2 regions of the Streptomyces sp. NPDC002032 genome follow, and region 2 is predicted to be linked to the other one. Evidence: riboswitches for the same ligand, from Rfam matches in the RefSeq annotation. Region 2 holds a riboswitch; the other holds the start of a gene.
The links. Region 2 has a riboswitch for glycine ahead of gcvP (aminomethyl-transferring glycine dehydrogenase). Riboswitches for the same ligand answer to the same signal wherever they lie in the genome.

Region 1 (4,977 bases), on a different contig from region 2:
AGAGGGGTGTTCAGTACGGACATCAAGATCCCCTGGGGTATCAGTTGTCGGAGTGGGTGAGCGCGGCGTACTCGTCGGCGGAGAGCACGTCCTTCGGCTCCTGCGACAGGCGCACCTTGAACAGCCAGCCACCCTCGAACGGAGCCGAGTTCACGAGCGCCGGGTCGTCCACGACGTCCTGGTTGGCCTCGACGACCTCACCGGAGACGGGGGAGTACAGGTCGCTGACGGACTTGGTCGACTCCAGCTCGCCACAGGTCTCGCCCTCGGTGACGGTGTCGCCGACCGCGGGGAGCTGGGCGTAGACGACGTCACCGAGCGCGTTGGCCGCGAACTCCGTGATGCCGACCGTCGCGACGCCGTCCACGGCGTCCGACAGCCACTCGTGCTCCTTGGTGTAACGCAGCTGCTGGGGGTTGCTCATGACCTGATTCTCCTGGATGCGGGGGAGTGGATGTGAACAGTGGTCTCGCGTACCGGGACGGGCGCACGGGGCCCGGACACCGCCGTACGGCCGGCCGGCCCCACGGCGGTGGTGACTACTTCTGCCGCTTGTAGAACGGCAGCGCCACGACCTCGTACGCCTCATGCGTACCGCGAATGTCCACGCCGACGCCGGAGGTGCCGGGCGCGGCGTGCGCCGCGTCGACGTACGCCATGGCGATCGGCTTGCCCAGGGTCGGGGACGGGGCGCCGGAGGTGACCTCGCCGATCACCCGGCCGTCGGCGACCACCGGGAACCCGGCGCGCGGGACGCGGCGGCCCTCGGCGATCAGACCGACCAGCTTGCGGGGCGGGTTCGTCGCGGCGCGCTCGGCGGCGGCCTCCAGCGCGGCGCGGCCGACGAAGTCCCCCTCCTTCTCGAACTTCACGACCCGGCCCAGCCCCGCGTCGAAGGGGGTGAGCGAGGTGGTCAGCTCGTGCCCGTACAGCGGCATGCCCGCCTCAAGGCGCAGCGTGTCGCGGCAGGACAGGCCGGCGGGCACCAGGCCGGCGCCCTCGCCCGCCTTCGTCAGCGCCTGCCACAGCTCCACGGCGTGCTCCGGGGAGACGAACAGCTCGAAGCCGTCCTCGCCGGTGTAACCGGTGCGCGCGATCAGGGCGGGCACGCCCGCGACGGTGCCCGGGAGGCCCGCGTAGTACTTCAGGCCGTCCAGGTCGGCGTCGGTCAGCGACTTCAGGATGCCGGGGGACTCGGGGCCCTGCACGGCGATCAGCGCGTAGGCGTCGCGGTCGTCGCGCACCTCGGCGTCGAAGCCGGCGGCGCGCTCGGTGATCGCGTCCAGCACGACCTGGGCGTTGGAGGCGTTGGCGACGACCATGTACTCGGTCTCGCCCAGGCGGTAGACGATCAGGTCGTCCAGGATCCCGCCGTCCTCCTGACAGATGTGCGTGTAGCGGGCGCGGCCGACGCCGACGGTGGAGATGTTGCCGACCAGCGCGTAGTCCAGCACCTTGACGGCCTCGGGGCCGGTCAGCGTGATCTCGCCCATGTGGGACAGGTCGAAGAGGCCGGCCTTGGTGCGCACGGCGTTGTGCTCGTCGCGCTCACTGGCGTAGCGCAGCGGCATGTCCCAGCCCGCGAAGTCGGTCATGGTCGCACCGAGCTGGCGGTGCAGCGCGTCGAGCGCGGTCAGGCGGGGGGCAGTGCTCATGGGTGTGGCTCCCGGGTCCCAGGGCATGACATGACGAGGACGATCCTCCCCATCTGTCATCGGAACCTGAGAGGTTCGCCGAGAGTTCCCCGTGTGAAGGACGGGACGCCCTGGGCTTGCACCTTGGGTGGAGCGCGCGGCGGCCGTCGGGGACGGACGCGCGCGGCTCGCTTTTCAGATCTGCCTCATCCACGCGGTACGGGGCCTGAGAGATTCAAGGGAGGTACTTGCTCCTTCGGCGCCCGGGCACGGCCTCGCGGCGTGCCGGGACTCTCCCGCGCGGATTCAAGCGGCCGGTATGCAGTTGGTGTCCAGATGGCGCACATCATTGCACGGGCCGCTCGGGAACGGGCAGTGGGGCCCCGCAGAACGGACGGACCGGAACCGGGACCCCGGGATTACCGTCTCTTTACACTCAGTGGGCATCGGGTCCCGGCGGCCCGGCATCGGGGGGAGACGATCACTGTGCGGAGATTCGGAGCGCTGACGACGACGGGGCCCCAGGCGTGGGCCGACGGGGTCCCGCCCCAGCACGGCACCCAGCACGGCGCACAGCACAGCGCACAGCGCGGCCCCCGGCGGCGGACCGCCGGCCCGGTGCGCGACCTGCGCGGCGCCGCCGCCCCCGGCCCGCGGCGGCTCGGTTTCGCGGACGGGGACATCGTGGTGGTCTCCGGGCTGCCCGGCGGCGGCAAGAGCACCCTGATCAAGCGCGCGGCCGAGGACGGCATCGACTCCCAGGACGCCCGCGAACGCTGGGAGCGGCGGATGCCGGGGGCCCTGCCGTACGCGGTGTACCGGCCGCTGGTGCGCGCCGCCCATTACTGGGGGCTCTGGCGGCGGCTGCGCTCCGGGTCCTCCCTGGTGGTCCACGACTGCGGCACCCAGGTGTGGGTGCGCGCCCTGCTCGCCGCCACCGCCCGCCGGCGGGGCCGCTCGCTGCACCTGCTGCTGCTGGACACCACCGCCGAGGAGGCCGCGTCCGGCCAGGCCGCGCGGGGCCGCCGCGTCTCGGCGTACGCCTTCGCCCGGCACCGGGGCGCGGTGGGCCGGCTGCTGCGCGAGGCCGAGGCGGGCCGCCTCCCGGCCGGCTGCGCCTCCGCCGTCCTGCTCGACCGCCGCTCGGCCGCCGCCGTGACCCGGATCGCCTTCCACCGCTGACCGGCGGCCGCGCGGCGGGCGGTAGCCTCGGGGCGACATCGGGGCGGAGCCTTACGGAGGGCGTACATGCAGGGCAGCGGCTGGCCGGCGAACGAGTTGGAACAGGTCCTCGGGGCGGCCCTGGGCGCCGCGGACGCCGGGCCGCGCATCCTGGAGGCGCTCGGCCGCAGCCAGGTGTGGGTCCCGCTGCCCCACGGCGGCAGCCCCGGGCACGCCGCCCTGGACCTCCCCACGATGCAGATCGGCGGGGAGGCGTACGTCCCCGTCTACAGCTCGGAAGCCCAGTTCCGCTTCTGCGCCGGGCCCGCCATGGACTTCGCCGTCGCCCCCGCCGTCGAGTTCGCCCGCGGCCTGCCCCCGCAGCTGGGCATCGCCGTGAACCCCGAGGGCGCCGTCGGCGTACCGCTGCCCCCGGCGGCCGTCGCGCAGCTGTGCCGTACCGGGCGGACCGCGCTCGACGGTCCCGCCGGCGGCGGCCGCGTCCGGCTCTTCGAGCCCGACTGGCAGGAGGACCCGGTCGACTTCCTCGCCGCCGCCGCCGAGGAGTTCCGCGCCACCGGCGTGGTCGCCGCCGCGCACCGCTGCCTCGCCAGCGTCGAGGCCGGGCCGCCCCAGCTCTTCGTCGGTGTCCGGCTGGTGGGATGGGATCCCGTGACCCGGGACGCCCCGCTGGCGGCCCTCGGACGCGCCCTGGCCCGCGTACCGGCGCCCTGGCCGGTGCAGTTGATCCTGCTGGACGCGGCCGAGGACCCGGTCACGGACTGGATTCGTGAGCGCGTACGCCCCTTCTACCTTCCCTAGCGCCGCTTAAGCTGGTGGGTACGGGTGGACGACGGGCGGACGAAGAGGGGTACCGGGTGAGTGCGTCAGGCACGGCCGCGGCCGGGCAGGTCGAGCACATGCTGCGCCAGGTGACTCCCGGGCGCTATGAGGGCTACGAGTCATTCCTGCACGCCCTCGCCGAGGGCCGGCTGTGGATGCTGCTGTGGCAGGGGCAGCCCGGCTCGCCGGACGCCCAGTACGGCGGCATGGAGGTCGAGGGCCTGGGGTACGCGCCCTGCGTGACCTCGCCGCAGGAGCTGGCCGCCAGCGGCTGGAACCGCGGCTACGAGGTGGTCACCGGCCGGGACATCGCCCGCGCCCTCTACCCCGACCGGTGGGGCCTGTGGGTCAACCCGCACGCGCAGGGCGGCGGCCTCGGCGTTCCCTGGGCCGACCTGCGCCGCGTCGCCACCGGCCTGGACCGGATGCCCGCGGGCCCGCTGCGGCTGTCCGAGCCGGCCCTGGAGCTCCCGCAGTTCTACGGACTGCTCACCCAGCACGCGCACCGCACGCCGGCCGTCCGCTCGCTGCGCCGCGCCTGGGTGCAGCCCGCGCTCGGGTCGGCGTACCTGGCGGTGGGGCTCGACCTGTACGACGCCTCCGCGCCCGCACTGGAGTCCGTACGGGAGATGATGCGCCAGTCGGTCGGCGCGGTGCCCGAAGGGGTGCCGGTCTGCACGGTCGCGCTGGCGGACGAGCACGACCCGGTGGCGATGTGGCTGCGCGCCCAGACCCGTCCGTTCTACGACCGGGAAGGCCAGGCCGCGGCCTATTAGGGATCCGGCACGCCTCCCCGCAGGCCCGCACGGGCCGAGTACCGACCCGCCTACAGGGAGTTGTCCGGCTGTGCCCGCGACCTGGGACGGGCCCCCGCGACGGACCACGGGCCGTCGGGAACCACGGTTCCCGGCGGCCTTCCGCTTGTCCGGATATCACCCATGATGGGCGTCCAATAGGCGCACCCCTCTTGCGAGTTGGGCGTCATGTCCGTTTGCGTACCGAACGGACGGTCTTGCTCCGCTGAGCCGTGAGCGGAGTCCGGATAACGGGAACTCAAGGCTCAGATCACGTTTGCGCATCCATTCATCTGCGGGTCTGGCGGCTGGTCGAGCGCCCGATGAAGACTCCCCACCCAAGAGCCGGTCAGTCCTTCCAGGGCACGGTTCGGCACGTGGTCTTCGCTTGTTGTTCCACACGGCACCACCGCATTTCCCGCACCTCCCGCACCTCCCGCACTTCCGTACCTCGGCTGCACCGCATTCCGCTCCGCACCGCACCTCCACCGCACTTCGCACGCGTTCCGGGTGTCCCGAGCACTCCGAGCGCCACTCCGCACCAA
Region 2 (4,977 bases):
CGAGTTCCGCGCACCGTCAGCCGGCGTCGACGCCGGTCGGACCGGTGAACGACGCCCCGGCGCCCGAGCAGGTCGGCTACCGGGGACCGACGGCGTGCGCCGCCGCCGGGATCACGTACCGGCAGCTGGACTACTGGGCGCGGACCGGGCTGGTGGAGCCCAGCGTGCGGCCCGCGTACGGGTCCGGCACGCAGCGGCTCTACAGCTTCCGGGACGTGGTCGTCCTCAAGATCGTCAAGCGCTTCCTGGACACCGGGGTGGCGCTGCAGAACATCCGCACCGCCGTCCAGCACCTGCGCGACCGGGACTTCTCCGATCTGGGCCGGATGACGCTGATGAGCGACGGCGCGACCGTGTACGAGTGCACCTCCCCGGACCAGGTGGTGAGCCTGCTGGAGGGCGGTCAGGGCGTCTTCGGGATCGCCGTGGGCGTGGTGTGGCGGGACGTCGAGAACGCCCTGTCCCAGCTGCACGGGGAGCGGGTGGACACCGGGGAGACCCTGGTGGGCCACAACCCCGCCGACGAGCTGGCCGCGCGCCGCAACCGGGCCGTCTGAGCGGCGCGGACGCCGCCGTCACCGCGATGTCAGTGGCGTAGGGCAGCATCGGTGCGGTGAGAGCCGCCCCGACCATCATGCATCTGGACATGGACGCCTTCTACGCCTCGGTCGAGCAGGGGTCGAAGCCCAGTCTGCGGGGCAAGGCCGTCATCGTCGGCGGCCTCGGGCCGCGCGGGGTGGTGGCCACCGCCTCCTACGAGGCCAGGCGCTTCGGGGTGCACTCGGCGATGCCGACCGCCCAGGCCCGCCGGCTCTGCCCGAACGGCGCGTACCTGATCCCCCGCTTCAGCCTCTACCGCGAGGTCAGCGAGACGGTCATGGGCCTGCTGCGGGAGCTGTCGCCGCTGGTGGAGCCGCTCAGCCTGGACGAGGCCTTCGTGGATCTGGAGGCGGGCGGCACGGCCTTCGATTCGGCGGGTGCCCGCGCGGCCGGGGAGCGGCTGCGGGCCGACATCACGGCCGCCACGGGGCTCAGCGGATCGGTGGGGCTGGCCGGCTCGAAGATGCTGGCCAAGGTCGCCTCGGAGGAGGCCAAGCCGGACGGGCTGCTGCTGATCGAACCGGGGACCGAGCGCGAGCTCCTCGCGCCCATGTCGGTGCGGACGCTGCCCGGGGTGGGGCCGGCCACCGGGGAGCACCTGAGGCGGGCCGGGATCACCACCGTCGGGGAGCTGGCGGAGGCCGGCGAGGACGAGCTGGTCCGGATGGTGGGCCGGGCCCACGGGGTCGGGCTGTACCGGATGGCGCTCGGGCTGGACGACCGGCCGGTGGTCGCGGAGCGGGACGCGAAGTCGGTGTCCGTGGAGGACACCTTCGACGTGGACCTGCACGACCGGGTCCGGATCCGCTCCGAGGTGCAGCGGCTCGCCGACCGCTGCGTGGGGCGGCTGCGCGCCTCCGGGCACTCGGGGCGGACCATCGTCCTGAAGGTGCGGCGGTACGACTTCTCCACGCTGACCCGGTCCGAGACCCTGCGCGGGCCGACGGATGACCCCTCGGTGGTCCGGGAGGCCGCGGCGCGGCTGCTGGAGGGCGTGGACACCACCGGCGGGGTGCGGCTGCTGGGGGTCGGCGTGACGGGCCTCGCGGACTACACGCAGGAGGACCTGTTCGCCCAGGCGCTCGGCGCCGGGGCCGATGCGGACGGGGAGGGCGCGGAGGCGGAGGCGGAGGCCGTTGCGCCGGACGGGGCGGCCGGGGCCGCTGATGCCGGTGAGGTGGGTACGGCTGGTGGGGGCGAGGGCAGTGCCGGTCCCGTGGTGGCCCTCGCGGCGCCGGGGGAGGCGGGGCGGCAGGCCGCTCCCGTACGGCACTGGGCCGCGGGGAGCGACGTACGGCACGCGGTGTACGGGCCCGGCTGGGTACAGGGCAGCGGGGTCGGGCGGGTCACCGTACGGTTCGAGCAGCCGGGATCGCCGCCCGGGCGGGTGCGCACCTTCCGGGTGGACGATCTCGAACTGGAGGCCTCCGACCCGCTTCCGCTGGTGGGACGGCGGCCGGAGGGCGGGGACTTTGCGGAATCGCCCTAGGCCCGCTGCTCGGGGGGCGGGTGGTGGAAGCTGCCGGGCAGGGTGACGTCCAGGCCGTAGTGGTGGTAGAGCTGCAGCTCCTGTTCGGGGGAGAGGTGGCGGCCGACGCCGAAGTCGGGGGCGTCCTTGATCAGGGAGCGCTCGAAGGGCACCCGCAGGGTGTCGTCCACCACCTCGCTGGGCTCCAGCGGGACGAAGGCGTCCCGGCCGAAGAGGCCGGTGCGGACGGCGGCCCATTCCGGTACGCCCGTGGCGTCGTCGAGGTAGACCTCGTCCACGGTGCCGATCTTGGCGCCGTTGCGGTCGAACGCCTTGCGGCCGATCAGGCTGCGCGGATCGATGTCGGTCTGCACGGTCCCTCCGTACGGTCGCAGTGGTACAACTCATCCGTTATCACTACAGAAGTGCATATTGGGAGAGGGGGCCACTCGAGGGAGTCGCGAGATCCTCGCTGGTAGGCTGGGTGATGGCTGTTGACCCTGTGCGGGAGAGTCCTCCGAGTGAGTACGACGGGGGCGCCGAAGGAGCAAATCCTCCCCGGAATCTCTCAGGCATACGTACCGCACGTGGTGAGGCCACTCTGGAAAGCAGGGGCGGGTACCGGGCACGCAGTACCGGTCCCTCTCCTCACCGACGGTGAAAGCCGGACCTCAGGGGCGATCCCCTTGCGGCCCGGTGAAGCTCTCAGGTTGAGATGACAGAGGGGGAGGCCGTCCGGGTGCCCGCGCCGTGGTGCCCCTCGCAGGTCATACGACCAGGAGGCCTCCGTCATGACCGCCAACCGCATTCCGCTCTCCCAGCTGGAGCGAGGCATCCCCTTCGAGCAGCGCCACATCGGCCCGGACGCCGAGGCGCAGGCCAAGATGCTCGCCCACGTGGGCTACGGCTCGCTGGACGAGCTCACCGCCGCCGCGGTGCCGGATGTGATCAAGACCGCCGACGCGCTGGACCTGCCCGACGCGCGCACGGAGGCGGAGGTGCTGGCCGAGCTGCGCTCGCTCGCCGACCGCAACCAGGTGCTGTCGTCGATGATCGGCCTCGGTTACTACGGCACCTTCACGCCCCCGGTGATCCTGCGCAACGTCATGGAGAACCCGGCCTGGTACACGGCGTACACCCCGTACCAGCCGGAGATCTCGCAGGGCCGCCTGGAGGCGCTGCTGAACTTCCAGACCGTCGTCGCCGAGCTGACCGGGCTGCCGACCTCCGGCGCCTCCCTGCTCGACGAGGGCACCGCCGCCGCCGAAGCCATGTCCCTGGCCCGGCGCGTGGGCAAGGTCAAGGGCGGTGTCTTCCTGATCGACGCCGACGCGCTGCCGCAGACCATCGCCGTGATCGAGACCCGTGCCGAGCCCATCGGGATCGAGGTCGTCGTCGCCGACCTGTCCGGGGGCATCCCGGCCGAGATCGCCGAGCGCGGCGTCTTCGGCGTGCTCCTGCAGTACCCCGGCGCCTCCGGTGCCGTGCGCGCGATCAAGCCGGTCATCGACCAGGCCCACGAGCTCGGTGCCATCGTCACCGTCTCCGCCGACCTGCTCGCGCTGACCCTGCTCACCTCCCCGGGCGAGCTCGGCGCCGACATCGCGGTCGGCACCACCCAGCGCTTCGGCGTCCCGATGGGCTTCGGCGGACCGCACGCCGGCTACATGGCCGTCCAGCAGAAGCACGCCCGCTCGCTGCCCGGCCGCCTCGTCGGCGTCTCCGTGGACGCGGACGGGAACAAGGCCTACCGTCTGGCCCTGCAGACCCGCGAGCAGCACATCCGCCGCGAGAAGGCCACCAGCAACATCTGTACGGCCCAGGTGCTGCTCGCCGTCATGGCCGGCATGTACGCGGTCTACCACGGTCCGGACGGCCTGCGCACGATCGCCCGCCGCACCCACCGCTACGCCACCCTGCTCGCCGCGGGCCTGACGGCCGGCGGGGTCGAGGTGGTGCACGGCTCCTTCTTCGACACCGTCACCGCCCGGGTGCCCGGCAAGGCCGCCGAGGTCGTCGCCGCGGCCCGCGAGGGCGGGGTCAACCTCTTCCAGGCCGACGCCGACCACGTCTCCGTCGCCTGTGACGAGACCACCCTGCGCGCCGACCTCGACGCCGTCTGGGCAGCCTTCGGCGTCAGCGCCGACATCGAGGCCCTGGACGAGGCCACCGCGGACACGCTGCCCGGGGAGCTGCTGCGCTCGGACGCGTACCTGACCCACCCGGTCTTCCACCAGCACCGCTCCGAGACCGCGATGCTGCGCTACCTGCGCAAGCTCGCGGACAAGGACTACGCGCTGGACCGCGGCATGATCCCGCTGGGCTCCTGCACCATGAAGCTCAACGCGACCACCGAGATGGAGCCGGTGACCTGGCCGGAGTTCGGCCAGCTGCACCCGTTCGCCCCGGTGGAGCAGGCGGAGGGCTACCTCACGCTCATCACCGAGCTGGAGGAACGTCTCTGCGAGGTCACCGGCTACGACAAGGTCTCGATCCAGCCGAACGCCGGTTCCCAGGGCGAGCTCGCCGGTCTGCTGGCCGTGCGCGCCTACCACCGGTCGAACGGCGACGAGCAGCGCACCGTCTGCCTGATCCCCTCCTCCGCGCACGGCACCAACGCGGCCAGCGCCGTGATGGCCGGCATGAAGGTGGTCGTCGTCAAGACCGCCGACGACGGCGAGGTGGACGCGGAGGACCTGCGCGCCAAGATCGAGCAGTACCGCGACGAGCTCGCCGTGCTGATGATCACCTACCCGTCCACGCACGGCGTGTTCGAGGAGCACGTCGCCGACATCTGCGCCCAGGTGCACGAGGCCGGCGGCCAGGTGTACGTCGACGGTGCCAACCTGAACGCCCTGGTGGGCCTCGCCAAGCCGGGTCACTTCGGCGGCGACGTCTCGCACCTGAAC

Region 1: it holds a riboswitch for glycine, as region 2 does, so the genes downstream of both, gcvT (glycine cleavage system aminomethyltransferase GcvT) here and gcvP (aminomethyl-transferring glycine dehydrogenase) in region 2, are expected to answer to the same signal.

Annotation. Positions count from the first base shown of each region.
Region 1 covers NZ_JBIASM010000002.1:626,172-631,148, forward strand. Annotated here, with positions in the region: gene glyA (serine hydroxymethyltransferase) at 1-23, opposite strand, end outside; gene gcvH (glycine cleavage system protein GcvH) at 41-424, opposite strand; gene gcvT (glycine cleavage system aminomethyltransferase GcvT) at 540-1,655, opposite strand; glycine riboswitch at 1,840-1,943, opposite strand; gene ACFYYT_RS06970 (AAA family ATPase) at 2,115-2,816, shown strand; gene ACFYYT_RS06975 (enhanced serine sensitivity protein SseB) at 2,883-3,617, shown strand; gene ACFYYT_RS06980 (enhanced serine sensitivity protein SseB C-terminal domain-containing protein) at 3,674-4,414, shown strand.
Region 2 covers NZ_JBIASM010000001.1:8,229-13,205, forward strand. Annotated here, with positions in the region: gene ACFYYT_RS00045 (MerR family transcriptional regulator) at 1-557, shown strand, start outside; gene ACFYYT_RS00050 (DNA polymerase IV) at 614-2,089, shown strand; gene ACFYYT_RS00055 (PRC-barrel domain-containing protein) at 2,086-2,442, opposite strand; glycine riboswitch at 2,564-2,662, shown strand; gene gcvP (aminomethyl-transferring glycine dehydrogenase) at 2,860-4,977, shown strand, end outside.